Regions from separate parts of the Streptomyces sp. NPDC047841 genome, predicted to be linked through region 3. Evidence: riboswitches for the same ligand, from Rfam matches in the RefSeq annotation. Region 3 holds a riboswitch; each other region holds the start of a gene.
What was found. A riboswitch is a leader RNA that binds a small molecule or an ion and turns the genes downstream of it on or off. The one in region 3 is predicted to bind thiamine pyrophosphate.
Positions count from the first base shown of each region.

Region 1 (6,157 bases), on a different contig from region 3:
GCCGTGTAGCGGACCAGGTCCAGGCCGGGGGCGTGGCGGCCGGGCTTGGTGGGGGTGGGCCAGCAGGGGCCGGTGCAGAAGTAGTCCACGCCGTCCTGGACGGCGGCGGCCGCGGCCTCCGCCTCGGCGTGCGTGGAGCGGCCTATCAGCACCCGGTCGCCGAGGATCGCCCGGGCCGCGGGGACCGGGAGATCACCCTGGCCGAGGTGGAGCACGTCGGCGCGGGCGGCATGGGCGACGTCCGCCCGGTCGTTGACCGCGAGCAGCTTGCCGTGCCGGGCGCAGGCGTCGGCGAAGACCTCCAGGTGCTCCAGCTCCTCGGCGGCCTCCATGCCCTTGTCCCGCAGCTGCACGACGTCGACACCGCCGGCCAGGACCGCGTCCAGGAACTCCGGCAGGTCGCCCTGGCGCGTGCGGGCGTCCGTGCACAGGTACAGGCGGGCGTCGGCGAGCGCGGCGCGGGCGGTGTCGGACATGCGGGGTCCCCCCGTGGTCGGTGTCCCTGGCGGTGGTGCGCGGTGGCGTACGGGCGTCCGGCCCGCACGCCACCTGCCTGCTGCGGATCGGCTCAGACGGCGAGCGCCTGGGCGCGGCGCTTCACCTCCGTGCCGCGATTCTCGCTCAGGGCCTGCGCGGGGGTGCCGGGCAGGGTCGGGTCGGGGGTGAAGAGCCATTCGATCATCTCTTCGACCGTGAAGCCGTCGTCCCGCAGGAGCGTCAGGGTCCCGGCCAGGCCCTTGACGACCTTGTCCCCGTCGATGAAGGCGGCGGGGACGTGCAGCGCCCTGTTCTCACCCCGGCGTACGGCGATGAGCTGGCCCTCCTTGACCAGCTGCCGGACACGCGTCACCTCGACACCGAGCATGTCGGCGATGTCGGGCAGGGTGAGCCAGGCGGGGACGAGAGCATCGATCTTTGCGTCAATCTCGGTCACGCTCCCTAGCCTGCCATCCCCCACCGACAGTCGGAAGTCAGGCAGGTCCAGGCGGGAGGGTGTGCTGGTCGGCCGTGGCGTTCTTCAGGGGCCGCGCCGGGTCGGTCAGCGCCTCGGGGTCCATCCGCCGGCCCGCCTCGATCAGGCGGCGGCCCTGGGCCAGGTCGCGGGGGCGGCCGACGGCCAGGAGGGCCACCAGGCGGTCCTGGCGGAGCCAGCAGACCGTCCAGGCTGGGCCCGCCGGGTCGCCGCGCCGCACCAGCCGGTCGGCCCCGGAGTGGTGACCCGCGTACTGGACGAAGCGGCCGAACTGCTCGGACCAGAAGTACGGCACCGGGTCGTAGACCGCCGGGGTCTCGCCGAGGATGTTCGCGGCGACCGTGCGCGGGCCCTGCAGGGCGTTGTCCCAGTGGTGGACGAGGAGCCGCTCGCCGTAGCGCGCGGACGGGAAGGAGGCGCAGTCGCCGACGGCGTACACCTCGGGCACGGAGGTGCACAGGCGGTCGTCGGTGAGGACCTCGCCGTGCGCGCCCAGCTCGATGCCGGAGCCGGCCAGCCAGCCGGTGGCGGGGCGGGCGCCGATGCCGACGACGACGGCGTCCGCGGGCAGCCGGGTTCCGTCGTCGAGCACCACCTCGCCGGGCTCGACGCGCTCCACGCGCGCGTGGACGCGCAGCTCCACGCCCGCCTCGGCGTACCAGGCGGCCATGGGCGCGGCGACCTCGGCGGGCAGGGCACCGGCGAGCGGATGGCCGGCGGCCTCCACGACGGTCACCGCGCAGCCGGCCTCGCGGGCGGCGGTGGCGAACTCGGCGCCGATCCAGCCGGCGCCCACGACCACGATGTCGTGCTGCCGGGCGAGCACGGGGCGCAGCCGTTCGGCGTCGTCCAGGGTGCGCAGCAGGTGCACGCCGGGCATGCCCTCGGTGCCGGGCAGCCGGACCGGTTCGGCGCCGGTGGCGAGGACCAGGACGTCGTACGGCACCGGGCCCGTCCCGGTGTCCAGCTCGCGCTCGGCGGGGCGCACGCCGTACACCTCGCAGCCGAGCCGCAGCTCGACGCCGAGGGACTCGAAGTCCACCTCGAAGGCGGAGTCCTCGGCCTTGCCGAGCAGCACCGCCTTCGACAGCGGCGGCCGGTCGTACGGCTGGTGCGGCTCGGCGCCGATGACGGTCACGTCGCCCCGGAAACCCTGCTCCCGCAGGGCGACCGCGGTCTGCACCCCGGCCATGCCCGCGCCGACGACGACCACGCGCCGCGCCGCCGCCGTGCCCTCTTGCGCTGTCTGCTCGCTCACCCGATCACCATAGACAATTGACGAGGAGTCAGTCAGGGGGCGGGCTCGGTGACCTGCTCCACCACGCTCGTGCCGGAGCCGGCCTGGGACTCCCACTCCCAGGTCTCGTCCAGGCGCACCCGCCCGTCCGGCAGCTCGACGACCGTGGACGCGCAGTGCCCCGAGGAGGTCGTCCCGTCGGTCTTCAGCTGCACGTACCGGAAGTCCAGCCGGTCGCCCTCGCGGGTGCCGACCAGGTGGCCGCGCACGACGTCGCCGCCCGCGTACTCCGCCCAGATCGCGCCGTCCTCCTCGTGGTACGCGAACCGTGTGCGGGTACCCACCTGACCTGGGGCTTGGTCCGCCACGGGGGCGAGGATCAGTCCGTCGAGCGAACGGGCCATGGAACGGGGCTCCCTTACGGGTGGGAGGAACGGCGGGCTAGGGTTGCCACCGTACAAGCACTCGCGGGAGCCCGGACGCACCGGGCTGAGAGGGAGGCTGGCGGCCTCCGACCGTACGAACCTGATCCGGGTCATGCCGGCGAAGGGAGGGGCTGGACGCCCATGTCGTCACGTACGTCCGACGTCCTCGTCATCGGGGGCGGGATCATCGGCCTGGTCACGGCCTGGCGCGCGGCGCAGCGCGGGCTGGCCACGGCCGTGGTGGACCCCGCACCCGGCGGCGGGGCCGCGCAGGTCGCGGCCGGGATGCTGGCCGCGGTCACCGAGCTGCACTACGGCGAGGAGACCCTGCTCGCCCTGAACCTGGAGTCGGCCCGCCGCTACCCCGCCTTCGCGGCCGAGCTGACCGAACTGACCGGCCATGACCTCGGCTACCGCCGCTGCGGCACCCTCGCCGTCGCCCTGGACGCCGACGACCGGGCCCACCTGCGCGAGCTGCACGCGCTCCAGCGGCGCGCGGGCCTCACCTCGGAGTGGCTGTCGGGGCGGGAGTGCCGGCGCCTGGAGCCGATGCTGGCGCCGGGGGTGCGGGGCGGGCTGCGGGTCGACGGCGACCACCAGATCGACCCGCGCCGGCTGGCGGCGGCCCTGGTGGCCGCGTGCGAGCGGGCCGGTGTGGTGTTCCACCGGGCGTGGGCGGAGCGGCTGGACGTGGTGCGGGACCGGGCCGCCGGGGCCACCACGGCGGACGGCACGGCTCTGCGCGCGGACCGGGTGGTGCTCGCGGCCGGCAGCCTGAGCGGGCGGCTCGCGGGCGTGCCGGACGAGCTGCTGCCTCCGGTGCGGCCGGTGAAGGGGCAGGTGCTGCGGCTGACCGTGCCGCGCCGGTACGCGCCGTTCCTGAGCCGGACCGTGCGGGCCGTGGTGCGGGGCGGCCAGGTCTATCTGGTGCCGCGGGAGAACGGCGAACTGGTCGTCGGCGCCACCAGCGAGGAGCTGGGCTGGGACACGACGGTCACCGCCGGCGGCGTGTACGAGCTGCTGCGCGACGCGCACGAGCTGGTGCCCGGCATCACCGAGCTGCCGCTGACCGAGACCCGGGCCGGGCTGCGCCCCGGCTCCCCGGACAACGCGCCGCTGCTCGGCCCGTCCGGGCTGGCCGGGCTGCTGCTGGCCACCGGGCACTACCGCAACGGCGTGCTGCTCACGCCGGTCACCGGGGACGTGCTGGCGCACGCGCTGGTCACCGGCGAGCTTCCGGAGGAGGCCCGTCCGTTCACCCCGCGGCGGTTCGGCGCCGCGTCCGCAGAGGCCGCCGCGCGCGTGGGGACGAGGGAAGAGCACGGGGAGACGAGGGAAGAGAAGGAAGAGGTGGAGCAGCCCGTATGAACAGCCCGGTCATGATTTCCGTCAACGGGGAGCGCCGGGAGATCGCCCCGGGCACCGCCCTCGACACCCTCGTCCGGACCCTCACCGCCGCCCCGCGCGGGGTGGCCGCCGCCGTCAACGAGACGGTCGTCCCACGCGCGCGGTGGGCGACGACCGCCCTCGCCGACGGCGACCGGGTCGAGGTCCTCACCGCCGTGCAGGGAGGCTGAGCCATGACCGGTGATCCCCTGGTCCTCGGTGACCTGTCCTTCTCCTCCCGGCTGATCATGGGCACGGGCGGGGCGCCCAGCCTGGACGTGCTGGAGCGGGCGCTGGTCGCCTCCGGTACGGAACTGACCACGGTCGCGATGCGCCGGGTGGACCCCTCCGTGCACGGCTCGGTGCTGTCGGTGCTGGAGAAGCTCGGCATCCGGGTGCTGCCGAACACGGCCGGCTGCTTCACCGCGGGCGAGGCCGTGCTGACCGCCCGGCTGGCCCGGGAGGCGCTGGGCACGGACCTGGTGAAGCTGGAGGTCATCGCCGACGAGCGGACGCTGCTGCCGGATCCGGTGGAGCTGCTGGAGGCGGCGGAGACGCTGGTGGACGACGGGTTCACGGTGCTGCCGTACACGAACGACGATCCGGTGCTCGCGCGCAAGCTGGAGGACGTGGGGTGCGCCGCGGTCATGCCGCTGGGGTCGCCGATCGGGTCCGGGCTCGGGATCCGCAACCCCCACAACTTCCAGCTGATCGTGGAGCACGCGCGCGTGCCGGTGATCCTGGACGCGGGGGCCGGTACGGCGTCGGACGCGGCGTTGGCGATGGAGCTGGGGTGCGCGGGTGTGATGCTCGCCTCAGCGGTGACGCGGGCCCAGGAGCCGGAGCTGATGGCCTGCGCCATGAGGCTCGCGGTGGAGGGGGGCCGGCTGGCCCGGCGGGCCGGGCGGATTCCCCGCAGGTACCTCGCCGAGGCGTCGTCTCCCGCGGAGGGCCTGGCCGTGCTGGACCCCGAGCGTCCCGCGTTCTGACCGGTGCCGCGGTGCCGTCCGGCCGGCGGCCGCGGGGTGGTGGGTGCGTCACAGGTCGGCTGCAGTGCTGGTGGGAAAGCGGTCTCGGCGCGGGAACCGCCGGTGCCCCCTCGTAGACTCGCCTCTCGTGGATACGACCCTTCAGGACCCCCTCGTCGGGCAGGTGCTCGACGGCCGGTACCGCGTCGACGCGCGGATCGCGGCCGGCGGGATGGCCACGGTCTACCGGGCCCTGGACACCCGCCTTGACCGTGTGCTCGCGCTGAAGGTGATGCACCCGACGCTCGCGGCCGACGGCGTGTTCGTCGAGCGGTTCATCCGGGAGGCCAAGTCCGTCGCCCGGCTCGACCACCCCAACGTGGTGCAGGTCTTCGACCAGGGGACCGACGGGTCGTACGTCTACCTGGCGATGGAGTACATAGCCGGCTGCACCCTGCGGGACGTGCTGCGCGAGCGGGGCGCGGTGCAGCCGCGGGCCGCGCTGGACGTCCTGGAGCCGGTGCTCGCCGCGCTCGGCGCCGCGCACCGGGCCGGGTTCGTGCACCGCGACATGAAGCCCGAGAACGTGCTGATAGGCGACGACGGCCGGGTCAAGGTCGCCGACTTCGGGCTGGTGCGCTCCGTGGACACGGTGACCAGCACGACGGGTGCCGTGCTCGGGACCGTCTCCTACCTCGCGCCGGAGCAGATCGAGCAGGGCACCACCGATCCGCGCGCCGACGTGTACGCGTGCGGTGTGGTCCTGTACGAGATGCTGACGGGCGCCAAGCCGCACTCCGGCGACTCCCCGGCCCAGGTGCTGTACAAGCACCTCCACGAGGACGTGCCGCCGCCCTCGGCGCTCGTGCCCGGCCTGCCGTACCAGCTGGACGAGCTGGTCGCGTCGGCCACCGCGCGCACCCCGGACATACGGCCGCACGACGCCGTGGCCCTGCTCGCCCAGGTGCGCGAGGCCCACCTGTCGCTGACCGACGAGCAGCTGGACGCGCTGCCGCCGCAGGCCCTGACCGCGGCGCACGACAACGCCGAGGACCGCACGAGCGTCATCCCGCGCGCGCTGACCTCCCCCGTGCCCGGCTTCGCCCGCGCGGGGGACCCCCCGTCCCGGCCGCTGCCGGCGGACGAGGACGCGTTCGAGGGCGGCGCC
Region 1 covers NZ_JBEYRP010000010.1:310,980-317,136, forward strand. The annotation lists gene thiE (thiamine phosphate synthase) at 1-476, opposite strand, end outside; gene AB0947_RS18920 (Rv2175c family DNA-binding protein) at 569-934, opposite strand; gene AB0947_RS18925 (FAD-dependent oxidoreductase) at 972-2,231, opposite strand; gene AB0947_RS18930 (hypothetical protein) at 2,264-2,614, opposite strand; TPP riboswitch at 2,668-2,779, shown strand; gene thiO (glycine oxidase ThiO) at 2,777-4,003, shown strand; gene thiS (sulfur carrier protein ThiS) at 4,000-4,212, shown strand; gene AB0947_RS18945 (thiazole synthase) at 4,216-5,010, shown strand; gene pknB (Stk1 family PASTA domain-containing Ser/Thr kinase) at 5,138-6,157, shown strand, end outside.
Region 1: linked by a shared signal. The riboswitch ahead of thiO (glycine oxidase ThiO) and the one ahead of thiC (phosphomethylpyrimidine synthase ThiC) in region 3 are both predicted to bind thiamine pyrophosphate.

Region 2 (6,157 bases), on a different contig from region 3:
GCCGCGTTCTACGTGCCGTTCCTGGCCACGTTCGTCGCGATGATGCTCACCGCCGACGACGGTCCCTGGCGGGTGCTCACGTTCCTGCTGCTGACGGTCGTGAGCGACACCGGCGCCTACGCGGTCGGCTGGCGCTTCGGCAGGCACAAGCTCGCGCCGCGCATCAGCCCCGGCAAGACCCGCGAGGGGCTGCTGGGCGCGGTGCTGTTCGCGATGGTCGCCGGCGCACTGTGCATGCACTTCCTGATCGACGGCGGCCGCTGGTGGCAGGGCCTGCTGCTGGGCCTCGCGGTCGCGGCCAGCGCCACGCTGGGCGACCTCGGCGAATCCATGATCAAGCGGGACCTGGGCATCAAGGACATGGGCACCCTGCTCCCCGGGCACGGCGGCATCATGGACCGCCTCGACTCGCTGCTGCCCACGGCGCCGGTGGTGTGGCTGCTGATGGTGATCTTCGTCGGCTCCGCGTGAGCGGTAGTGGTACGTCTTCTTCGGCCCCCGTCCTGGAACAGGGCGGGGGCCGTTGCCGTACCCGGGCCCTCCCCTCGCGGCACCCGGATGCCGCATCTCGACGCGGCGGCCGGCGCCGGCGCGCGGCAGACTCCTCCAGAGGACGGCCGTTCCACCGCCGCCCCGGCGACGCAGCAGGGAGTGAGCCGATGCGCCTCGACCCGACGCCCACCCCGTACGACCCGGCCCTCACCCCTGCCGGCCCGGCTCCCGCTTCCGCCGACCCCGTCCCTGACCTCGTCGCCGCCCCGCCACCGCCACCCCCGCCCGTCCGGTTCTGGCCCGTCGACGATCTGCCCGCACTCGCCCCCGATCCCCTCCTGGACGTGCTGCTGCGGGAGGAACCGGTCGCGCGGATCAGGTTGCCGTACGGCGAGGGGTGCGCCTGGCTGGTCACGCGGTACGACGACGTCCGGTTCGTCACCTCGGACCCGCGCTTCTCCCGGGAACGGGTCGCCGGCCGGACCGTCACCACCATGCGCCCGGTGCCGGTGGCCTCACAGACGGCGGGCCTGCAGTACGTCGATCCGCCCCGGCACACCCGGCTGCGCCGGGTCGTCGCCCGCGCGTTCACCGGGCGGAGCATGCGGCGGCTGCGGCCGCTCGCGGAGCGCAGGGCCGCCGGCCTGCTCGCAGGGATGGAACGCGCCGGCGCCCCGGCCGACCTCATGGAACACCTGCACGGCCCCTTCCCGATCGCCGTGCTCCGCGACTTCCTCGGCGTGGAGGAGGAGGACTGGCATCGCTGGGCCGTGACGGGCGAGGCCCTGCTGTCCGCGTCCGCGGGAGCCGATGCGGAGGAGCGGGCCAGGGAAGCGGCCCTGATCACCCGGGCCCGGATCACCGAACTGCTCCACAGGCGCCGAGAGGACCCCCGCGACGATCTGGCAGGCGTGCTGGCGCGGGCCGCCGAGGCGGGCGAGATCACCGACGACGAGGCGATGTCCCTGGCCATCGCCGTCCAGGTCAGCGGCGGTCACGCGGTCCGCAACAACAGCGGTTCGATGATGTACGCGCTGCTCACCCACCCCGGGCACCTGGACCGGCTGCGCCGTGAGCCGGAGCTGCTGCCCCGGGCCGTGGAGGAACTGTTCCGCTACGTCCCGCACCGCAACGGCGTCGGCATCCCGCGCGTCGCCACGGAGGACGTGGCGGTCGGCGGCCGGCTGATACGGGCCGGCGACGTCGTCTACAACGCCTACCTCGCCGCCAACCGCGACCCCGAGGTCTTCCCCGACCCGGACGCCCTGGACTTCGACCGCGACAACCCCGCCCACCTGGCCTTCGGGCACGGCCCGCACCACTGCCTGGCCGCCGTCATGGCCCGCATGGAAGCCGAGGTCATGATCGGCGCCGTACTCACCCGCTTCCCCGGCATCCGCCTGGCCGTGCCGCCCGAGGAAGTCGAGTTCCAGACGCAGGGGCTGATCCGCGGGCCGAGGGCCCTGCCCGTGACGTGGTGACACGTCGGGTGGCAAGAGAAGAACCGGAACCGGAGCCGGGACACCGACGGCGACCAGGAACGGCCGCGTCACACACTCGCCGGGCCACCTGTGTGGATCTGCGACACTGGATGCACCATGCCCAAGCCCGGAGAACTCATTTTCGTCGCGCCGCGCGGAGCCAAGAAGCCGCCGCGGCATCTCGCCGACCTCACGCCCGCTGAGCGCAAGGACGCCGTGGCCGGGATCGGTGAGAAGCCGTTCCGTGCCAAGCAGCTCTCGCAGCACTACTTCGCGCGGTACGCGCACGACCCGGAGCAGTGGACCGACATCCCCGCCGGCTCCCGCGCCAAGCTTCAGGAAGCGCTGTTCCCGGAGCTGATGACCGTCGTCCGGCACCTGTCCACCGACCAGGGGACCACGCGCAAGACGCTGTGGCGGCTGTTCGACGGGACGCTGGTCGAGTCGGTGCTCATGCGGTACCCGGACCGGGTCACCATGTGCATCAGCTCGCAGGCCGGGTGCGGTATGAACTGCCCGTTCTGCGCGACCGGGCAGGCCGGGCTGGACCGGAACCTGTCCACCGCGGAGATCGTCCACCAGATCGTGGACGGCATGCGGGCGCTGCGGGACGGCGAGGTGCCCGGTGGGCCCGCGCGGCTGTCCAACATCGTCTTCATGGGGATGGGCGAGCCCCTCGCCAACTACAAGCGGGTCGTCGGCGCCATCCGGGCGCTCACCGACCCCGCCCCGGACGGGCTCGGCCTCTCGCAGCGCGGGATCACCGTCTCCACCGTCGGACTCGTGCCGGCCATCCACCGGTTCGCCGACGAGGGCCTGAAGTGCCGGCTCGCGATCTCCCTGCACGCCCCCGACGACGAGCTGCGCGACACCCTCGTCCCCGTGAACACGCGGTGGAAGGTGCGCGAGGTGCTGGACGCCGGGTTCGAGTACACCGAGAAGTCCGGGCGCCGGCTGTCCATCGAGTACGCGCTCATCCGCGACATCAACGACCAGGCGTGGCGGGGCGACAGGCTCGGGCGGCTGCTGAAGGGCAAGCCCGTGCACGTCAACCTCATCCCGCTGAACCCGACGCCGGGGTCGAAGTGGACCGCGTCGCGGCCGGAGGACGAGAAGGCGTTCGTGGAGGCGATCGCCGCGCACGGCGTGCCCGTCACCGTCCGGGACACCCGGGGGCAGGAGATCGACGGGGCCTGCGGTCAGCTCGCGGCCACCGAGCGGTAATCTGACCCCGTCCGCATATCTTCATATTCCGACAGGGGAGCGCCACAGCGCTGAGAGTGCGGCACCGGGCCGCAGACCCTCTGAACCTCGCCCAGGTCATTCTGGGTAGGAAGTTCGGTCACCACTCAAGCTGTTGCGCCCTGCCCGGGTCTCCCCAGCGGAGCCCGGGCAGGGCCGCGTCTCTTCCTGGCCAACCCCAGGAGGACATCCAGTGCACAACAAGACCTTCGTGGCCGTGGCGGTCGGGCTCGGCCTGCTCGGCCTGTCCGCGTGCGGTTCCGGCACGAGCGGGCCGGCCGCGGATTCCAAGACCGTGACCCTGGTCAGCCATGACTCGTGGGCCGTCTCCAAGAACGTGCTGAAGGACTTCGAGAAGCAGTCCGGGTACAAGGTCAGGGTCCTGAAGGACGGCGACGCCGGGCAGGCCGTCAACAAGGCCGTCCTGACCAAGGACAACCCGCAGGGCGACGTCTTCTTCGGCGTCGACAACACCCTGCTCTCCCGAGCCCTGGACAACGGGCTGTTCCAGCCGTACCGGGCCAAGGGCTACGACACGGTCCGGCCCGAGTTCCGCGTCGACCAGGACAAGCACCGCGTCACGCCCGTCGACACCGGCGACATCTGCGTCAACTACGACAAGGCCTGGTTCAGCGCGCACAAGCTGACGCCGCCGCAGTCCTTCGCGGACCTCGCCGATCCCGCGTACAAGAACCTCCTCGTCACCGAGAACGCGGCCACCTCCTCGCCGGGCCTCGGCTTCCTGCTCGGCAGCGCCGCCCGGTTCGGGGACAGCGGCTGGCAGGACTACTGGAAGAAGCTCAAGGCCAACGGCGTCAAGGTGGTCGACGGCTGGGAGCAGGCCTACTACCAGGAGTTCTCCGGTTCCTCCGAGGGCAAGAAGGCGGGTGGCGACCGGCCGCTCGTGGTGTCGTACGCCTCCTCCCCGCCCGCCGAGGTGATCTACGCCAAGAAGCGGCCCGGCACCGCCCCGACCGGGGTGTCGTACGGCACCTGCTTCCGGCAGACCGAGTACGCCGGACTGCTGAGCAACGCGAAGAACACCAAGGGCGGCAAGGCGTTCCTCGACTTCCTGCTGACCAAGGAGTTCCAGCAGGACATGCCGCTGAACATGTTCGTCTACCCGGTGGTGCAGGGGGCGGCCGTCCCCGCCGACTTCACGAAGTACGGGCCGGCCGCCAAGGATCCCGCGACCGTGGCCCCGGACAAGATCGCCGCCAACCGCGACCAGTGGGTCAAGTCGTGGACGTCACTCGTACTGAAGTGACCGCCCGCGTCAGGGACGGGCGCGGGAGCGCGGTGCGGCTCGGCCTCATGGCCCTGCCCGTCGCGTTCTTCGCGCTGTTCTTCGCCTGGCCCGTGGCCGCGATCGTCGCGCGCGGGCTGAAGACGGACGGCGCCTGGTACCTCGGCCGGATCGCGGACGTCGTCACCCGGCCGGACATCCGGCACGTGCTGTGGTTCACCACCTGGCAGGCGCTCGCCTCCACCGCGCTCACCCTGCTGCTCGCCCTGCCCGCCGGCTACGTCTTCGCCCGCCTCGACTTCCCGGGCAAGCAGCTGCTGCGGGCCGTCGTCACCGTCCCGTTCGTGCTGCCGACCGTCGTCGCGGGCAGCGCCTTCCTGGCGCTGCTCGGCCGCGGCGGGCTGCTGGACGAGCTGTGGGGGGTACGGCTGGACACCACGGTGTGGGCGATCCTGCTGGCCCACGTCTTCTTCAACTTCGCGGTCGTCGTGCGGACCGTGGGCGGCCTGTGGGCGCAGCTCGACCCCCGGCAGGAGGAGGCCGCCCGGATGCTGGGCGCCTCACCGCTGACGGCCTGGCGGAAGGTCACCCTGCCCGCGCTCGCGCCCGCCGTGGCCGCCGCCGCCCTGATGGTGTTCCTGTTCACCTTCACCTCCTTCGGCGTGGTGCAGATCCTCGGCGGCCCCACCTTCTCCACCCTCGAAGTGGAGATCTACCGGCAGACCTCCGAGGTCTTCGACCTGTCCACGGCCGCCGTCCTCACCCTGGTCCAGTTCGCGGCGGTCGGCGCGGTCCTCGCCGTGCACGCCTGGACGGTACGGCGCCGGGAGACCGCGCTGCGGCTCGTGGACCCGGCGGTGACGGCCCGGCGCCCGCGCGGCGCCGGACAGTGGACCCTGCTCGCCTCGGTCCTCGCCGTCGTCGCGCTGCTGCTGGTCCTGCCGCTCGCCGTCCTCGTCCGCCGCTCCCTGGACGCGCCCGGTCTCGGTTACTACCGGGCGCTGACCCGCGCGGACGGCGGTACGTTCCTGGTGGCGCCCGTGCACGCGGTGTGGACCTCGCTGCAGTACGCGGTCGCGGCCACCGCCATCGCCGTGGTGATCGGCGCTCTCGCCGCCGCCGCGCTGGCCCGGCGGGACGCGGGACGGCTGGTGCGGGGCTTCGACGCCCTGCTCATGCTGCCGCTCGGCGTCTCCGCCGTGACCGTCGGCTTCGGCTTCCTGATCGCCCTCGACAGGCCGCCGCTGGACCTGCGGCAGTCCTGGATACTGGTGCCGCTCGCCCAGGCACTGGTCGGCGCCCCCTTCGTCGTACGGACCATGCTGCCCGTGCTGCGCGCGGTGGACGTCCGGCTCCGGGAGGCGGCGGCCGTGCTCGGCGCCTCGCCCTGGCGGGTGTGGCGGGAGGTGGACCTGCCGCTGGTGCGGCGGGCGCTGCTGGTCGCGTCCGGGTTCGCGTTCGCCGTGTCGCTGGGCGAGTTCGGGGCCACCGTGTTCATCGCCCGGCCCGACAACCCGACGCTCCCGGTCGCGGTGGCCCGGCTGCTCAGCCGCCCCGGCGAACTCAACTACGGCCAGGCGATGGCCCTTTCGACGATTCTCATGGTGGTGTGCGCCGCCGCGCTGCTCGTTCTGGAGCGGCTGCGGACCGACCGGACGGGGGAGTTCTAGATGCTGCTGAGCCTGGATGCCGCGAC
Region 2 covers NZ_JBEYRP010000009.1:251,792-257,948, forward strand. The annotation lists gene AB0947_RS17095 (phosphatidate cytidylyltransferase) at 1-471, shown strand, start outside; gene AB0947_RS17100 (cytochrome P450) at 660-1,973, shown strand; gene rlmN (23S rRNA (adenine(2503)-C(2))-methyltransferase RlmN) at 2,091-3,197, shown strand; TPP riboswitch at 3,221-3,327, shown strand; gene AB0947_RS17110 (thiamine ABC transporter substrate-binding protein) at 3,409-4,482, shown strand; gene AB0947_RS17115 (iron ABC transporter permease) at 4,530-6,131, shown strand; gene AB0947_RS17120 (ABC transporter ATP-binding protein) at 6,132-6,157, shown strand, end outside.
Region 2: linked by a shared signal. The riboswitch ahead of AB0947_RS17110 (thiamine ABC transporter substrate-binding protein) and the one ahead of thiC (phosphomethylpyrimidine synthase ThiC) in region 3 are both predicted to bind thiamine pyrophosphate.

Region 3 (6,157 bases):
CCTCGACGGCTGACCGTTAGTCCGGCAGGCATCCCCCAGCCGCGTACCCGCAGGCCGGACCGCGAATTCCGGCAATCCCCTGTCACCGCGCGCCGTCACGGCTCTACCATCGGCTTATCCGTAGCAGGCTCCCCTCCGTTTCTGCCCGACGGCTCGCCGGCGTGCGAGCCCCAAGCCCTACGGAGCATCGGGGGATGCACATGAACAGCGTTCCGCAGCACCTGCAGAGCGAGGACCGCCAGGAATTCGAGCGGCTCCTCGATGAGGCGCTGCGCTCCGCACCGCACCGACCGGAACTGGCCGCTGTCGGACAGCGGCTCAACTCCGAACAACTGCGCACCATGGCCCTCAACGCCTCCGCCCTGATCACGCCGGCGGCGGCGGCCGAGTACCAGCACTACGTCAAGCTGCGCGACGCACTGCGTCACCCGGCGCTGTCCGGCCCGCCGGCCGTCGGCGACTCCGAGGAGGACAGCCCGGGTTCGACCGCCGCGGGCCTCGCCACCACCCTCGGGGAAGCCGCCGAGAGCACCGGCGCGGGCGCCATCGCGGTCGTCGCCGTCCTGGCTCCCGTCCTCTCCGGGACCGCCGCGGTGATCTTCCTGCTCGTCGGCTACGTCCTGAAGGCGCTCGACCCCGGCCGCACCTTCGCCCGGACCATGCTCACCGCCGGGTGGGTGTTCGGTGCCGTCACCGCGGCGACCGTCCTCGTCGCCGCGGTCGGACTGCTGCTCACCGCTCTGCGCAACAGCACCCCGGCGGACGACCGGGCACGGGACGCGGCCCGCGAGGAACTCGCAAGGGCCAGGGAGGCGTGGCGGGACGCCCTGCTGGAGCGCGGCATCCTGCCCTTCCTCCGGGAGGCACTCGCCGAGCCCGGCACCACCGCCGGGCACTCGTCGATCCCGCCCGCACCGACCGGCCGCATACCCCGCCTCGGTTACGACCGCCCCGGCTTCAGCAGCCCCGGCGACGGCACCGCGACCGGCCGCCCGAGCTTCACCAGCCCCGACTACACGAGCCCGGACTTCGGAGGCCCGGAACACCAGCCCGAGTGATCCGGCCGGCCCACCGGTGTGCTGCCACCACACCGGCCGGCCGTCGGCCCTCAGGCCCCGCCGCACCAGCCGGCCGTCATGGGACCGGCCGGCGCGGCGAGTTCAGCGTGCTGCGCTCAGTCCGCGATCGGCAGGTACACCCGGTTGCCCGCGGCCGCGAACTCCTGTGACTTCCGGGCCATGCCCTCCTCGATCTCGGCCCGGCTGCCGCCGTGCTCACGCCGGATGTCCTGCGAGATCTTCATGCTGCAGAACTTCGGGCCGCACATGGAGCAGAAGTGCGCCGTCTTGGCGGGCTCGGCCGGCAGGGTCTCGTCGTGGAACTCCCGTGCCGTGTCCGGGTCCAGCGCGAGGTTGAACTGGTCCTCCCAGCGGAACTCGAAGCGGGCGTCGGACAGCGCGTCGTCCCACTCCTGCGCTCCGGGATGCCCCTTGGCGAGGTCGGCCGCGTGTGCGGCGATCTTGTAGGTGATGACGCCGGTCTTGACGTCGTCCCGGTTGGGCAGGCCGAGGTGCTCCTTGGGCGTGACGTAGCAGAGCATCGCCGTACCCCACCAGGCGATCATCGCGGCACCGATGCCGGAGGTGATGTGGTCGTACGCCGGCGCGACGTCCGTGGTCAGCGGGCCGAGCGTATAGAACGGGGCTTCATCGCAGATCTCCTGCTGAAGGTCGATGTTCTCCTTGATCTTGTGCATCGGGACGTGTCCCGGGCCCTCGATCATCGTCTGTACGTGGAAACGCCTGGCAATCCGGTTGAGTTCCCCGAGCGTCCTCAACTCCGCGAACTGCGCCTCGTCGTTGGCGTCCGCGATCGACCCCGGCCGAAGGCCGTCACCCAGCGAGTACGTGACGTCGTAGGCGGCGAGGATCTCGCACAGCTCCTCGAAGTTCTCGTACAGGAACGATTCCTTGTGGTGCGCCAGGCACCACGCGGCCATGATCGAACCGCCGCGCGAGACGATGCCGGTCTTGCGATGGGCAGTGAGCGGCACGTAGGCCAGCCGGACGCCCGCGTGGACCGTCATGTAGTCCACGCCCTGCTCGGCCTGCTCGATGACGGTGTCCTTGTAGATCTCCCAGGTCAGTTCCTCGGCCTTGCCGTCGACCTTCTCCAGTGCCTGGTAGAGCGGCACCGTGCCGATGGGAACGGGGGAGTTGCGCAGGACCCACTCGCGAGTGGTGTGGATGTTGCGGCCGGTGGACAGGTCCATGACCGTGTCGGCGCCCCAGCGGGTCGCCCAGGTCATCTTCTCGACCTCCTCCTCGATGGAGGACGTCACCGCGGAGTTGCCGATGTTGGCGTTCACCTTCACCAGGAACCGCTTGCCGATGATCATCGGCTCGATCTCCGGGTGGTTGACGTTGGCGGGCAGCACCGCCCGGCCCGCCGCGATCTCCTCGCGCACCACCTCGGGGGAAACGTTCTCCCGGAGCGCCACGAACTCCATCTCCGGCGTGATCTCGCCACGGCGGGCGTACGCGAGCTGCGTCACCGCCTGGCCGTCGCGGCCCCGTCGCGGCTGACGCGGGCGTCCGGGGAAGACCGCGTCCAGGTTCCGCAGCCCGCCGCGCGGCGAGGTGTGCTTGATGCCGTCGTCTTCGGCACGGACCGGACGTCCCGCGTACTCCTCGGTATCGCCGCGGGCGGTGATCCAGTTCTCCCGCAGCGGCGGCAGGCCACGGCGGACGTCCGTGTCGGCGAGTGGATCGGTGTACGGGCCCGATGTGTCGTACAGCGTGACCGACTGCCCGTTGGTGAGGTGCACCTGACGGACCGGCACGCGCAGATCGGGGCGCGAGCCCTCGACGTACGCCTTGTGCCAGCCGATGGACTTCCCGGCCTCCGGGGACTTCTCGTCCTGGACGGAGGCAGGCGTGCGTGCGTCCTTGTTGGCCATGAGACCTACTCCCTACGCCGGCATTACCCGGTAACAGGTTCGGCGGTCGACGCAGCGGTGTCCGTCTGGCGACGTTTCCTGCGGAACACCTCTTGTTCCACGTGAAACATCGCGTGTACGGAGGTCAGCGCCCTCTCAGCCCGGTGCTCCGAGCTCCCGCGTGTGCAAAGGTGCCTCCACGCTAGCGCCATGTGTGGCGCGGTGAACAGTGGGCCCTCCGCCGTTCTTGCGATGATCGGGCGGTGACCAGGATCGAGCAGTACCCTTACCAGCCGCCCGAGCCGCCCCGCCGAGACGGCCCGGAACAGGGTGACGGACACAGCCACGGTCCACGCGGCCACGGCCACTCACACGGCCACAGCCACGGGCCCGCCACCCCCGTCTCCCGGCACCTGCGCAAGGTCATCGCGGCGGTCCTGGTCCCCTTCACCGCAGCGGTCCTGGTCGGCCTCGTGGTGCTCTGGCCGGGGCAAGCCCCCTCCCACAAGCGCACCGGCGTCGGCTTCGACCGGCAGACCCAACAGGCCACGGTCAGCAGGGTCGTCGAGGTCAGCTGCAAGTCGGTGAACGCCTCCGGCGGCACTCCGGCCGGCGACACCTCCACCGCCGAGGGCACGCCGGCGGAGGCGGAGGCCAACCGGACCTGCAAGAGGGCCACCATCCGGATCGACACCGGTAAGGACGAGGGCCGTACCTTCACCGAGATCGTGCAGCCCGACCAGTCGCGGCAACTGCACCAGGGCGAGAAGGTCGTGGTCGCCTACGAGCCCTCGGCCCCCAAGGACCTGCAGTACTCGGTGACCGATGTGAACCGGAAGTTCCCCATGGCACTGCTCGCGGGGATCTTCGCGGTGGCCGTCGTGGTCGTGGGCCGGGTGCGCGGAGTCATGGCACTGGTCGCACTCGCCGTGAGTTTCCTCGTGCTGACGCTGTTCATCCTGCCGGCGATCCTGGAGGGGGCGAACCCGCTGCTGGTGGCCGTGGTGGGGGCGAGCGCCATCATGCTCATCGCCCTGTACATGTGCCACGGGCTGTCGGCGCGCACGTCGGTGGCGGTGCTCGGCACGCTGATCTCGCTCTGCCTGATCGGCATGCTCGGGTCACTGTTCATCGGCTGGGCCGCACTGACCGGTAACACGGACGACAGCACCGGCCTGATCCACGGCCTGTATCCGTCGATCGACATGAGCGGTCTGCTGCTGGCCGGCGTCATCATCGGTTCGCTCGGCGTCCTGGACGACGTGACGGTGACACAGACCTCGGCCGTCTGGGAGCTGCACGAGGCCAATCCGTCGATGGGCTGGCGCGGGCTGTACCGGGCGGGCATCCGCATCGGCCGCGACCACATCGCGTCCGTGGTCAACACCCTGGTGCTCGCCTACGCCGGTGCCGCACTGCCGTTGCTGCTGCTGTTCTCGATCGCGCAGAGCAGCATCGGCACCGTGGCCAACAGCGAGCTGGTGGCCGAGGAGATCGTGCGCACGCTGGTCGGCTCGATCGGTCTGGTCGCCTCGGTCCCGGTCACCACCGCACTGGCCGCGCTCGTCGTGTCGGCCGACCGGACCGGTCCTGCTGCCCCGGCGACCGCAGCGACACAGCCCGCACCGGCACGCGGCGGCCGGGGCCGACGCCGGAAGCGGTGACGCGGGAAGATGAGCCGGACGCGGTGACGCACGGAGGGATGAGCCGCTAGCCGTCAGCCGTCCGCCGCAGAAGCGTTCCTGCACAGCCGTGTGGCACGGCGGACCGCCCACCACCCCTTGCCCAGCGTTTCAGCCGGCGCTCTGCTCCTCTGCCAGGATGCGGTCCAGGGCCTCGTCGAGATGGGCGTCGAAGTCGGCGAGCGCACCCTCCTGGCCGAGCGGAACGAGCTTGTCCGTCCGGTCGAGGAAGGCCACGAGCGGTGGCGCCGACGAGCGGAACAGGGCCTGGTCGCCGCCGACCTGAAGCCGGATCAGCACCTCACCGAGCACCTCGGACTCGACGGGGGCGATGTGCACGTCCCCCTCCCCGCACGGGCGGCCGACCCCGTCGATCAGCAGCTCCCGCCCGAAGGCCCAGGTCACCGGGGCGTCGCCGGGCAGATGGAAGGTGAGGCGTACGGCATACGGATCACAGGTCTCGTAGCGCAACTCCACCGGGATGCGGAAGGAGAGCTCCTCCGACACGAGAAAGCTCATCATGACTTCTGCCTGTACGGACTCGCGCATTGCCTATCCCGTCATATGACATCGACTGGCCGGGATTGATCCCTCTGACCGTGGTCAAATCTTGCTGAAAGTACACAAGAGATCACAAGGAGTGAGTTTTCAGATACTGATAGAGAGGCTGAGCGACCCCAGGTGCCGCCCGATCTCCCCCTGGAGCCGGTGCGCGGCGGGCATCAGCCGGTCGGCCTGGTGGACGGGCAAGGAGATGGCCATGGTGGCCGCGGTGGTGCCGACCGTGATCGGGACCGCCGCGCAGACGGTGCCGACCGCGTACTCCTGGCGCTCCACCACCGGTTCCATGCGCCGCGTCCGGGCGAGCCGACGCAGCAGCACGTCGTTGTCGCGCACGGTGTACGGCGTGATGGGCCGCACGGGATACCGGGCGAGGTGGTCGCGCCGCGCGTCCTCGTCCAGCTGGGAGAGCAGGCACTGTCCGATCGCGTGCGCGTGGCCGGTCTCCCGGAAGTCCGCCCACTCTTCCACCGCGGGCGCCTGACGGGAGGCGGAGACGCACATGACCTCGATCTCGCCGTCCCGGTACATCGCGTAGTACACCGGCACTCCGATGGAATCGCGCCAGTGCGCGAGCGTGTCCGCCACCGTGCTGCGACGTTTCTGCTGCGCTCCACTGCGGCCCAGTCGCTCCGCCGCGTCACCGAGGAAGAACAGCCCCTTCTCGCGGCGCAGATAGCCCTCGTGGACCAGGGTGCGCAGCAGGTGGTACGTCGTGGGCAGCGCGAGGCCGGTCTCACGGGCGAGTTGTTTGGCGGGAGCGCCGTACGCGTGCGCGGCGACGGTCTCCAGCAGGCGCATGGCGCGCTGGACGGACCCGATGAGCGTGGCGACGGGGGCGGGGGCGGCCGGTGGTCCCGGCCGGCCGGCGGAAAGCGGTCGCCCGCAGCGGTCCGCTGCTCGCGGGGGTCCGGGGGCGTCCTCGGCGCGTGGGGGTCCCGGAGCGTCCGCGGCGCGTGGGGGTCCGGGGATGTCC
Region 3 covers NZ_JBEYRP010000015.1:176,562-182,718, forward strand. The annotation lists gene AB0947_RS26080 (metallophosphoesterase) at 1-13, shown strand, start outside; gene AB0947_RS26085 (hypothetical protein) at 195-1,058, shown strand; gene thiC (phosphomethylpyrimidine synthase ThiC) at 1,175-2,959, opposite strand; TPP riboswitch at 2,952-3,129, opposite strand; gene AB0947_RS26095 (YibE/F family protein) at 3,202-4,602, shown strand; gene AB0947_RS26100 (SsgA family sporulation/cell division regulator) at 4,732-5,169, opposite strand; gene AB0947_RS26105 (IclR family transcriptional regulator C-terminal domain-containing protein) at 5,269-6,003, opposite strand.